2 regions of the Rhodobacter sp. P1_C2 genome follow, and region 1 is predicted to be linked to the other one. Evidence: riboswitches for the same ligand, from Rfam matches in the RefSeq annotation. Region 1 holds a riboswitch; the other holds the start of a gene.
What was found. A riboswitch is a leader RNA that binds a small molecule or an ion and turns the genes downstream of it on or off. The one in region 1 is predicted to bind cobalamin.
Positions count from the first base shown of each region.

Region 2: it holds a riboswitch for cobalamin, as region 1 does, so the genes downstream of both, AC1DZT_RS00750 (aromatic ring-hydroxylating oxygenase subunit alpha) here and AC1DZT_RS21180 (DUF1636 family protein) in region 1, are expected to answer to the same signal.

Region 1 covers NZ_JBFUAG010000015.1:51,161-57,024, forward strand. Annotated here, with positions in the region: gene cobD (threonine-phosphate decarboxylase CobD) at 1-31, shown strand, start outside; gene AC1DZT_RS21165 (cobyric acid synthase) at 51-1,496, opposite strand; gene AC1DZT_RS21170 (HAD family hydrolase) at 1,493-2,095, opposite strand; gene cobO (cob(I)yrinic acid a,c-diamide adenosyltransferase) at 2,092-2,736, opposite strand; cobalamin riboswitch at 2,774-2,982, shown strand; gene AC1DZT_RS21180 (DUF1636 family protein) at 3,064-3,414, shown strand; gene cobW (cobalamin biosynthesis protein CobW) at 3,416-4,444, shown strand; gene cobN (cobaltochelatase subunit CobN) at 4,446-5,864, shown strand, end outside.
Region 2 covers NZ_JBFUAG010000001.1:149,932-155,795, reverse strand. Annotated here, with positions in the region: gene AC1DZT_RS00760 (oxidoreductase) at 1-1,396, shown strand, start outside; gene AC1DZT_RS00755 (amidohydrolase) at 1,400-2,965, shown strand; cobalamin riboswitch at 3,038-3,235, shown strand; gene AC1DZT_RS00750 (aromatic ring-hydroxylating oxygenase subunit alpha) at 3,331-4,569, shown strand; gene AC1DZT_RS00745 (FAD-binding oxidoreductase) at 4,573-5,664, shown strand; gene AC1DZT_RS00740 (response regulator) at 5,713-5,864, opposite strand, start outside.

The sequences.
Region 1 (5,864 bases):
TCTGGAATGGGCGCGGCTGTCAGACCTGTAAGATGGGCAGATTGCCCATCCTACCGGCCAGCGAGGCGCAGGAGGCCTTCGACATCCAGATGCGCCTCCAGATGGGCGGCGAGCGCGTCGAGCGTCGCCTCGACCTCGGCGCCATGGTCGCGCTGCGTGGCTGGCAGGCCAAGGCCGGTCAGGAAGGCCGCGCGGAAGGCGTCGCCGGCGAACATGCCGTGCAGATAGCTGCCCATGACCCTCCCATCGGCGGAGGTGGCGCCTTCCGGGGCGCCCGCGATCAGGGCGAAGGGGCGGGCGCGGTCGGGGCCCTCGGAGCGGCCGATGTGGATTTCGTAAGCGTCGATCGGCAGGTTCGAGGCGGCATGGGTGGCCTTGGTCCGGGTCAGGCGCTTGTCGGGCGTCATGGTGGTGGTGATGTCGAGAAGGCCGAGACCTTTGGTTTCGCCTGCCGGGCCTTCGATACCTTCGGGGTCTGAAACAAGGGTGCCAAGCATCTGATATCCGCCGCAAATCCCAAGGATACGCCCGCCGCGCCGGTGATGCGCCAGAAGGTCGATATCCCAGCCCTGGGCGCGCAGAAAGGCGAGGTCGCCGCGGGTGGATTTGCTGCCGGGGATGATGACCAAAGCGCAATCGCCGGGGATCGCCTCGCCGGCGCGGATCATCTGGACCTGCAGGCCGGGTTCGGATTTCAGCGGGTCGAGGTCGTCGAAATTGGCGATGCGCGAGAGTTGCAGGCAGGCGATCTTCACGCCCGCGCCGGTGGAGGCCACGATGTCGAGCGCGTCTTCGGCGGGCAAGCGCCAGGCTTGCGGGAAATAGGGCAGGACACCGAAGCCGGGCCAGAGGGTGCGGGATTCGATCAGCCGGTAACCCTCGTCAAACAGACGAGGATCGCCGCGGAACTTGTTGATCAGAAAGCCTTTGATCCGGGCATTGTCAGCGGGCGACAGCACGGCTTGTGTGCCCACCAGCTGGGCGATCACCCCGCCACGGTCGATGTCGCCGACCAGGATCACCGGCACGCCAGCGGCCTCGGCAAAGCCCATGTTGGCGATGTCACCGGCACGCAGGTTCACTTCCGCCGGAGAGCCTGCGCCTTCGACGATCACCAGGTCATGCCGGGCGGCAAGGCGTTGAAAACTTTCCAGAACCGGGGCCATCAGGCTGGGCTTCAGCGCGGCATAGTCGCGCGCCTTGACGGTGGCGATGCGCTTGCCCTGCACGACGACCTGGCTGCCGACCTCGGATTCCGGTTTCAGAAGCACCGGGTTCATGTCGGTATGCGGCTCCAGCCCGCAAGCCAGCGCCTGCAGGGCCTGGGCACGGCCGATCTCGCCGCCATCCACCGTCACAGCGGCATTGTTCGACATGTTCTGCGGCTTGAAGGGTGCCACGGACAGCCCGCGCAACCTTGCGGCGCGGCAGAGGCCGGCTACGATCAGCGACTTGCCGACATTGGAGCCGGCACCTTGAATCATGAAGGCTGTCATGGGGTTACGCCCAGAACCTCGGGCAGGTGGTGCCGGGTTTCCTCGGTGAAGTGAAAGACCTGCCAGCCGCGGGCGCGGGCGGCCTCGATGTTCCTTGCGGCATCGTCGATCAACAGAATCTCCTCCGGCGCATGGCCGGACCAGGATTCGATCTCGGCAAAGAACCCGGCGTCGGGCTTCTTCACCCCCATCCGGCCCGAGGCGAAGATATGGCGGAAGTGCTGCGACAGAGCCAGGCCATGCCAGATGTGATCGGCGCGGTGGGTCTCGTTGTTGGTGGCGATGACGCCGGGCAGGGCGCAGGCCTGAAGCCAGCCCAGAACCTGCATGTCCAGATTGGCGTCCTTGGCGAGCCAATAGTCCAGCACCACGCGCGGGCTGTGCGGCACCTCGTATGCCGCGACGTAATCGGCCAGAAGCGCCATCAGGTCGAGCTTTCCGGTCAGAACCGGGACGAAATTGCGCTCGTTATAGACGAAATCGGTGAAATCCCGGGCCGAGACGCCGAGATCTTCCTCGAAAGTCCTTTGCCAGGCCTCGAAGCCATGGGCATAGCCGCGGTTCAGCACGCCGTCGAAATCCCAGGCGACCAGTTTCAAAACTCAACCCCCGGCTGGGCCTTGATGCCGGAGCGGAAGGGGTGCTTGACCAGGGTCATCTCGGTGACCAGATCGGCGGCCTCGATCAGCGCGTCCGAGGCGCCGCGGCCGGTCAGGCAGACATGGGTCAGGGGCGGTTTCTCGGCCTTCAGAAAGGCCACGACCTCATCGACGTTGATGTAATCGTAACGCATCGCGATGATGATCTCGTCCAGCAGGACAAAGCGGATGTCGGGGTCACGGATCAGATCCTTGGCCTTGGCCCAGCCGGCCTGGGCTGCGGCAATGTCGCGGGCGCGGTCCTGGGTTTCCCAGGTAAAGCCTTCACCCATCGCATGAAACTCGCAAAGATCGGCGAAGTTTTCGGTGAGCAAGCGCCGCTCGCCGGTATCCCAGGCGCCCTTGATGAACTGGACCACGGCGCAGGGCATCTCATGCGCGACACAGCGCAGGATCATCCCGAAACCGGAGGAGGATTTGCCCTTGCCCGTGCCGGTATGAACGATGATCAGCCCGTGATCGCCGGCCTTGCCCGCCATGATCTTGTCGCGCGCGGCCTTCTTCTTGGCCATCTTGGCATTGTGGCGCGCATCCGGATTGACGGTATTTTCAGGCGAGGTGTCGGTTTCAACAGATGACATGGCGGCTCGTGTCCTTGACGTTATGCGCCCATCCTGCCAGAGGTACGGCGGTGCTGGTGCCCGTTTTGAGACTGATACTCTTACGACAGGCGAAAAGGGAATGCGACAGGTGAAAACCTGGGAAGCAGCCGCCCCCGCGACCGTGACCGGAGAGGTCGTCCAAGCCACTGGGAAACCGGGAAGGCGGGCGACCGGGGGAAACCCAGCTCCGCAAGCCGGGAGACCTGCCAGCACCTGAGACTTTGACGGACGGGGTGTGCCGTGGCGAGTTGGGGGTTTTCCCCCTTTTCGCGGCATTGCCCCCAGAGATTGCCCCGTGGGAGGAAGATGACCGCGCGACTGCATATCTGCATGACCTGCAAGGCCGGGCTGGCCGAGGAGGGCCCCTGCATGGGCGCCCGGCTTTGGGCTGCCATCGCCGCCCTGCCGGTTCCCGAAGGGGTTCAGGTCCTGCCGGTCGACTGTCTTTCGGCCTGCAACACCGGCGCTTCGGTCGCCCTGTCCAAACCCGGCGCCTGGGGCTATGTCTATGGCCGGATGTCGGAGGAGAACGCCGCCGATATTCTCGCCGGGGCCGCCGCCTATGCGCGCACCTCGGATGGTCTGGTGCCCTGGCGCGAACGTCCGGTGATCTTCCGCAAACAATCCATCGCCCGCATTCCCCCTATGGAGGTCTGACATGACCGATCTTGCAAAAATTCCCGTCACGGTGATCACAGGCTTCCTTGGCGCGGGGAAAACCACGCTGATCCGGCACCTTATGGCCAATCCGCAAGGCAAGCGCCTGGCCGTTCTGGTCAATGAATTCGGCACCGTGGGTGTCGATGGCGATATCCTGCGCTCTTGCGCCGACGAGAATTGCCCGACCGAGAATATCGTCGAGCTGGCCAATGGCTGCATCTGCTGCACCGTCGCGGACGAGTTCATCCCGACGATCGAGGCTTTGCTGGCCCTGCCCAAGCGCCCCGATCATATCCTGATCGAAACCTCGGGCCTGGCTTTGCCCAAGCCCTTGCTCAAGGCCTTTGACTGGCCGGGCATCCGCAGCCTGATCACCGTCGATGGCGTGATCACCCTGGCCGATGCCGAGGCGGTGGCCGCAGGCCATTTCGCGGGCGAGCTGACCCCGGCGCAGATCGCCGCGGGCGAACATGACACGCCTTTGGGCGAGGTATTCGAGGATCAGATCGCCTGCGCCGATATCGTGCTTCTGACCAAGGCCGATCTGGCCGGTGAGGCTGGTGTCGCCGCCGCCCGCGAGGTCGTCACCGCCGAGGCCGCCGAAAAGGGCCGCAAGCTGCCGATCCTGACGATGAGCGAAGGGGTGATCGACCCGCGGGTGATCCTTGGCCTCAACGCCGCAGCCGAGGACGACCTCGCCGGCCGGCCCAGCCACCACGACGGCGAGGACGGCCACGAACATGACGATTTCAACTCGATCGTCGTCGAACTTGCCGAGGTCGCCTCGGTCGAGGATCTGACCGCCGCAATCCTGAAACTGGCGCGCGACCAGAAGATCCTGCGCGTCAAGGGCTATGTCGCGGTCAAGGGCAAGCCGATGCGCCTCTTGGTACAGGCCGTGGGCGAGCGGATCCGCACGCAATACGACCGGCTCTGGGGCACCACGCCGCGCAGCTCGCATCTGGTGGTGATCGCCGAACAGGGCGACATCGACGAAGCCGCCATCCGCGCGGTTCTGGGGGCCTGAGATGCACGTCGTCTTCCGCGAGAGTCACGGGCTGGAGGAGACGGCCACGCCGTTCGATCCGGGTCAGGACCCTGCGGATCTGATCGTGCTGTCCTTCTCGGACAGTGATCTGGGCGCCTTTGCCGCCGGCTGGGGCCGTGCGATGGGCAAATTGCCCCAACTGCGCCTGTGCAATCTGGTGGCTTTGCGGCATCCGGTCTCGGTCGACACCTATATCGAGCGGACGGCTGCGGGCGCCAAGGCCATTCTGGTGCGGCTGATCGGGGGCGAGGCCTATTGGGCCTATGGCCTGGCCTCTTTGGGGGATCTCGCGCGGCGCAAGGGGATTGCCCTGGCCGTCCTGCCCGCCGATGGCCGCGAGGATGCACGGCTGGACGAGATTTCGACCCTGCCAGTCTCGACCCTGCGGCGGTTGCAGGCGCTCTGCGATGCGGGCGGCGCCGTGGCGGCCCAGGCGGCGCTGGCGCAGCTGTCGCTGGCAGCGGGGCTTTATGCCGGGCCGGTCCTGGGTGACAAGCGGGTGCCGGATTGCGGATTTTACGAGCCGGGGCAGGGGGTTAGCGCGCAATCCTCACCCGGTGGCGTGGCCGTGGTCTTCTACCGGTCTTACCTGACCGCCGCCGATACCGCGCCGATCGACGCGCTGATCCTCGCCTTGCGCGCGGCGGGTCTGCCGGCCTTCGGCGTTTTTGCGCCCTCGCTGAAAGGCGAAGCGGCACATTGGGTGCGGCAGGCCTTGCAGGCGGCGGCGCCGGTTGCGGTGATCAATGCCACCGCCTTTTCGGCCAAGGGGCCGGATGGCACCTCGCCGCTCGACCTTGGCTGCCCGGTGTTCCAGGTGGCGCTTTCGACGGCACGGCGGCGCGACTGGGCGGGTTCGGCGCGCGGGCTTTCGCCCTCGGACCTTGCGATGCATGTGGTTCTGCCCGAGGTCGATGGCCGCCTGCTCGCCGGGGTGATCAGCTTCAAAAGCCCTGGCAAGCGCGACCCCGACCTGCAATTCTCGCGCTTCGCCCATCGCGCCGATGCCGAGCGGATCGCCGCCGTGGTCGCCCGGGTCAAGGCCTGGGTCACCCTCGCCCGGACCGCGAAGGCGGAGGTGAAGCTGGCCCTCATCCTCTCCACCTATCCCGGCCGCGCCCATCAGATGGCCCACGCCGTGGGCCTCGATGCCCTGGCCTCGGCCGAGGCGCTGCTCGCCGACCTGGGCGAAGCGGGCTATGACATCCCGCAGGGCACCCTCGCAGCCGAGGGGATTGCGCACGAGGCCGCCTTCTGGCCCCTTGCAGATTATCGGAACGCTCTCCGTGCCTTGCCCGAGGATCTTCAACAAGCGTTGAGCCTCTGGGGCAGCCCCGAAGCCGACCCGCTGTTCCAGGATGGCGGCTTCCGCTTCCCCTGTCTGCAGCGCGGCAAGGCT
Region 2 (5,864 bases), on a different contig from region 1:
GCGCGTTTCGCTGGACGAGACGATTGGCCAGCTTGGATTCTCCAATGCCGAGGTGCGCGATTTCGTCTCTATGAACGCCGAATTGCCCGATCTTTGGGATCTGGCGATGGGGACATGGGAGGATTGCTCCGGCCCCTCCCGCTTCAAGGAAGAAGCCGCGCAAGAGGCCTGGGTGACCGGCATCCGCGACCTTTCCCCTCGCCCGGTGGTGGGGGTCGGCCGCTTCACCTCGCCCGATGTGATGGCGCGGATGATCAAATCGGGGCGGCTGGATTTCATCGGCTGCGCCCGCCCCTCGATCGCCGATCCCTTCATCCCGAAGAAGATCGACGAGGGCCGGGTCGAGGATATCCGCGAATGCATCGGCTGCAACATCTGTATCACCGGCGACATGACGCAAGGCATGGGGCGCTGCACGCAAAACCCGACCTGGATGGAGGAATGGCGCCGCGGCTGGCATCCGGAAAAGATCGCGACCAAAGGCGCCAGCGAGACGGTTCTGATCATCGGCTCCGGTCCCGCCGGGCTGGAGGCGGCGCGGGCGGCGGCGCTGCGCGGCTATGAGGTCGCGGTGGCCGAGGCGCGCGAGGATTTCGGCGGCAGGGTGGCGCGCGAGCGTCTGCTGCCGGGCCTGTCGGCCTGGGGGCGGGTGGCGGATTACCGGCTGTTTCAGCTGAAACAGAGACAGAATGTGCAGCTTTACCCCGGCTCGCGCCTCACCGCCGAAGAGGTGCTGGAGTTCGGATTCCAGCATGTCTGCGTCGCCACCGGGTCAACCTGGCGCGCCGATGGCGTGGCGCGCCAGCATGTCGTGCCGATGCCGATGGATGAAGCCATGCCGGTCTTCACCCCCGACGACCTGATGGCGGGCCGCCTGCCCAAGGGAAGGGTCGTGATCTTTGACGATGACCATTATTACATGGGCGGCGTGCTGGCCGAACTTTGCGCGCAGGCCGGCTGTCAGGTGACGCTGATCACGCCCTCGGCCTTTGTCTCGGACTGGACGGCCAACACGCTGGAGCAGGCCGCGATCCATCGGCGGCTGGCGGGGCTTGGCGTCAGGATCGTGCTCAACACCGGGGTGACGTCTCTGCAGGCGGGCGGGGTGGCGACGAATTGCACCTATACCGGCGCGCCCGGAACGGTGGACTGCGACGCGGTGGTGCTGGTGACCTCGCGCCTGTCCGAAGATGCGCTGTATCTGGCACTGAAGGCCCGCGAGTCGGATTGGGCTGATGCCGGCATCCGTTCCGTCAAGGTGATCGGCGACGCGGCGGCGCCGGCGCCCATCGCCTGGGCCACGTTCGCCGGCCACCGCTATGCCCGCGAGCTGGATGAGGCCGACATCGGCGACGCGATGCCCTTCCGTCGCGAAGTCACCAGATTGGAGGATTAGGCCATGTCAGAGCCACATATCCTGCGCGGCCTGCGCTTCTTCGGGCAGGAGGGCAGCCATGATCTGACCTTTCGGGACGGTCTGATCACCGCCGTCACCCCTGCCGAGGGCGCGGGCACCCTTGCCCTGCCCGCCTTCCGCGACGGCCACCTGCATCTCTTCCCTGGCGGCGTGACGCTGGAGCAGGTCAACCTCGCCCATATCCACGACGCCGAGGCGCTGCGGGCCGCCCTGCTGCCGCGGGCCAGTGCCACCCCGGCGGGCGAGCTGATCTGTGCCTATGCCGCCAACTACGACCTGCTCGGCGCCCAGCGCCCCGACCGTCACGCATTGGATGCGATCCTGCCCGACCAGCCGCTTTGCATCGCCGCGACCGATTTTCACTGCGCCTGGGCCAATACCGCCGCCCTGCGGCTGGCCGGCATCCTCGCGGGGGCCGATGCCGGGCCGGGGTCGGAGGTGGTGATGGGACCCGACGGGCTTGCCACCGGCGAGCTGCGCGAGTTTGCCGCGATGAACCTGGTGCGCAACCTCGGGCCCTCGGGCGGGCGGGAAAGCCTGGCCCTGTCGGGGTTGGAACCGGAGGCGGTCACCCAGGCGCAACGGGCGCGCGACAAGGAAACGCTGAGGCGCGCCATCGCGGAATGCCTGCGCCACGGCATCACCTCGGTCGTCAACATGGACGGCAACCTTTATCTTGCCGATCTGCTGAGCGAGATGGCGGACGAGGGTCTGCCGCTGGACATCAGCCTGCCGATGACTTTGGTGCCGGGGCAAAGCGACGAACGCCGTCGCGCGCTGCTGACCTGTGCCGGGCGTGCGCCGGTCGGACGGCTCAGCTTCGGCCGGGTCAAGATGTTCATGGACGGGGTTTTCGACACCTGGACCGCCTTTCGCACCGACGATTACCCCGACCGCCCCGGCTTCCGCTCTGCCCCGCTTTTCACGCCCGAGGAATTTGCCCGCAACTGCATCGAGGCTGATGCGCTTGGCCTCAGCATCGCCACCCATGCGGTGGGCGATGGTGCGGTGCGCGCGGCGCTGGATGGCTATGAGGCGGCGATCCGGACCAATCGCAGCCGCATCCGTCACCAGATCGAACATATCGACATGATCCACCCCGACGACCTGCCCCGGCTGGCGGCTCTGGGTGTCACCGCCTCGATGCAGCCGGTGCATCCGCCGGGGCTGGCCGGGCTGCCGCTGGAGCCGACCATTTCCATCATGTCGCCCGAGCGCTGGGGCGATACCTTCGCCTGGAAGGCGATCGCGGCGCAGGGGGTCAAGCTGGTCTTCGGCACCGATTGGCCGGTCTCGCCCCTGTCGCCCTTCCATGCTCTCCATTGCGCCCTGTCGCGCCAGCCCTGGTCCGCGGGCGTGCTGGACCAGCGCATACCGCTGAGCGCGGCGCTGGCTGCCTATACCGAAGGCCGAAACCTGGCCCCCGGCGCCCCCGCCGACCTGATTCTCGTCGAGGGCGACCCTGCCGCCCTCGCCCATGACCCGCAGGCCTGCCGGATACTGCGCGTGATCAGCCGGGGCCAGCAGGTCTGGCCGCCCGCAATTTGAGCGCGCCCGCGCCCCGCGTCTCCGCCGCGCCTTGGCATGTCGCAAATGATCTATCCGGTCCGCTTGCGACATGCTCTATAGGCCGGGTAAGGTGCCATCGGCGACGGTGGAGAATTGGGAAGCCGGTGAAAAGCCGGCGCTGCCCCCGCAACGGTGACGGAAAAAGCGGCGTGACGGGAGGCCACTGAAGCTCGCTTCGGGAAGGTGTCGCGCCGGGACTGCAAGGTCCTGATCCGCAGCCCGGAAACCAGCCTTGCACCAGACGTCACGCCCCGGGGCGATTGGCGACGCGGGAGGACGCGTTGCCGGTCGGTCCACTTCCACAATCGTTCCGCGCGGGGAGGCGCGGACCACATAGGTGCAACATGCTGAAGACCGCCGAAATCCGCGCCGAACTTGATGCGCGCCGCCCCAATTACTCGCTGACCCGCGCGCTTTACTGCGACGAGGGGGTTTATGAGGCCGATCTGGAGCAGATCTTTTACCGCGAATGGCTGTTCGCCGTGCCCTCTGCCGAAGTGGCCAAGACCGGCGCCTTTGCGACGCTGCAGGTCGGGGCCTATCCGGTGGTGATCACCCGGGGCAACGACGGCATGGTCCGCGCCTTTCACAACGTCTGCCGCCACCGTGGCCAGCGGCTCTGCGCCAAGGAAAACGGCAGCTCGCCGAAGCTGGTCTGCCCCTATCACCAATGGACCTATGACCTTGACGGCAAACTGCTTTACGCCCGCGACATGCAGGAAGGCTTCGACCCCGCTGCCCATGGCCTGAAGAAGGTGCATTGCGTCGATCTGGGCGGGATGATCTTCATTTGCCTCGCCCAGGTGCCGCCGCCGATCGCCGATCTGGCCAAGGTGATGATGACCTACCTTGCGCCCTCGGGGCTGAAGGATGCCAAGGTGGCCTATTCCTCGACCATCGTCGAAAAGGGCAACTGGAAACTGGTGCTGGAAAACAACCGCGAGTGCTATCACTGCGGCGGCTCGCACCCCTCGCTCTGCCGGACCTATTCCGACAATCCGCGGATGACGGCGATGGAAGGGCCGGATTCGGCCTCGCCCGACATCCTCGCCCACTGGACGCGCTGCGAGGCGGCGGGTCTGCCCTCGCGCTTCGTCAACCATCCCGACATGCAATGGCGCCTGGCGCGGATCCCGCTTCTGAACAACGCCGAAAGCTACACGATGGACACCAAGGCCGCCGTGTCGAAGAAAATGGGCAAGATGCCCTTCAACGACGCCGGCAGCCTGTTGTTCTTCCACTATCCCAACACCTGGAACCACTTCCTGGCCGATCACGCCATCACCTTCCGGGTGCTGCCGATCTCCGCCACCGAGACCCAGGTCACCACTTTCTGGCTGGTGCCCAAGGATGCGGAAGAAGGCGTGGATTACGACCTGAAGAACCTGACCGAGGTCTGGATCAACACCAATGACGAAGACCGCGTCGTGGTCGAGGAAAACCAGAAGGGCATCCTGTCGCCCGCCTACGAGCCCGGCCCCTATTCCGCCGTTCAGGAAGAAGGTGTCATCCAGTTCGTCGATTGGTATTGTGGCGTGATGGGCGACCGTCTGGCGCCGAAACCTGCCCTGGCTGCGGAGTAAATCATGGCCAAGTCGCGTCTGAACTGGTCCGTCGAACCCTGGAACGATTCCGAGCTTCTGGAATGCGCGATGATCGTGCCAGAGAATGACGACACCGCGTCCTTCACCTTCCGCGCGCCTTCGGGCGCGTGGTTCGACTATCAGCCGGGACAGTTCATCACGCTGGATCTGCCAGTGGACCCCAAGAAAGGGCCCGCTGGCAATGTGCAGCGGACCTATACGATCTCCTCCTCGCCCTCGCGGCCCCTGTCGATTTCGATCACGGTGAAGGCGCAAAGCACCTCGATCGGGACGCGCTGGATGCTGGACCATCTGAAGCCGGGGATGAAGATCCGCGCCTTTGGTCCGGCGGGGATTTTCAGCTTCCATCGCCATCCGGCGAAGAAGTACCTCTTCATCTCGGCCGGGTCGGGCATCACGCCGATGATGTCGATGACGACCTGGGCCTGGGATTCGGGCGAGATGCCGGACATCGTGTTCGTCCACGCCGCGCGCCGCCCGTCGGAGATCATCTTCCGCGAAAGGCTGGAGCAGTTCGCCAACCGCGTGCCCGGCTTGCAGCTGCGCTTCACGGTGGAAGAGCCCGATCCGTTCCGCGCCTGGCCCGGGTACAAGGGCCGTCTCAGCCAGATCATGCTGGGCCTGATGGCGCCGGATTATCTGGACCGCGAGGTCTTCTGCTGTGGACCCGAGCCCTTCATGCAGGCCGTGCGCGAGATGCTGCAGAGCATCGGCTATGACATGACGCGCTATCACCAGGAAAGTTTCGGCGTCGCCGTCGCCACCGAGGCCGATGCGCCGATCATGGATGACGTGGTCCCGGAAGAGGGCGCCACCGCCGAGATCACCTTTGCCTCGAGCGGCGTCGTCACCGCCTGCGGCGAGACCGATACCGTTCTGGCCGTGGCGAAGCGGTCCGGCCTCAACATCCCCTCGGGCTGCACTTTCGGGCTTTGCGGCACCTGCAAGGTCAAGAAACTGTCGGGCGAGGTCCATATGGTCCACAACGGCGGCATCTCGGACGAGGATATTGCCGATGGCTATATCCTGGCCTGCTGTTCCAACCCGATGGGCAAGATCTCGGTCGCGGTGTGACTCAAGGCGGGCGGGGGCCGACCCCGCCCGTGGTGCCCCCTGCGGGGTTCAGCGGAACTCGAACGTGTCCGCCTGTTCGAATTCGATCAGGAACTGCGCAATCTCCGGGCTGGCCTGCATGCCCCAGCCGACACCGACCATGCGGGCCATCGCCTCCAGCCCCTCTTGCATCGGGCGGCGCAGGATGTCTCGGATGACCG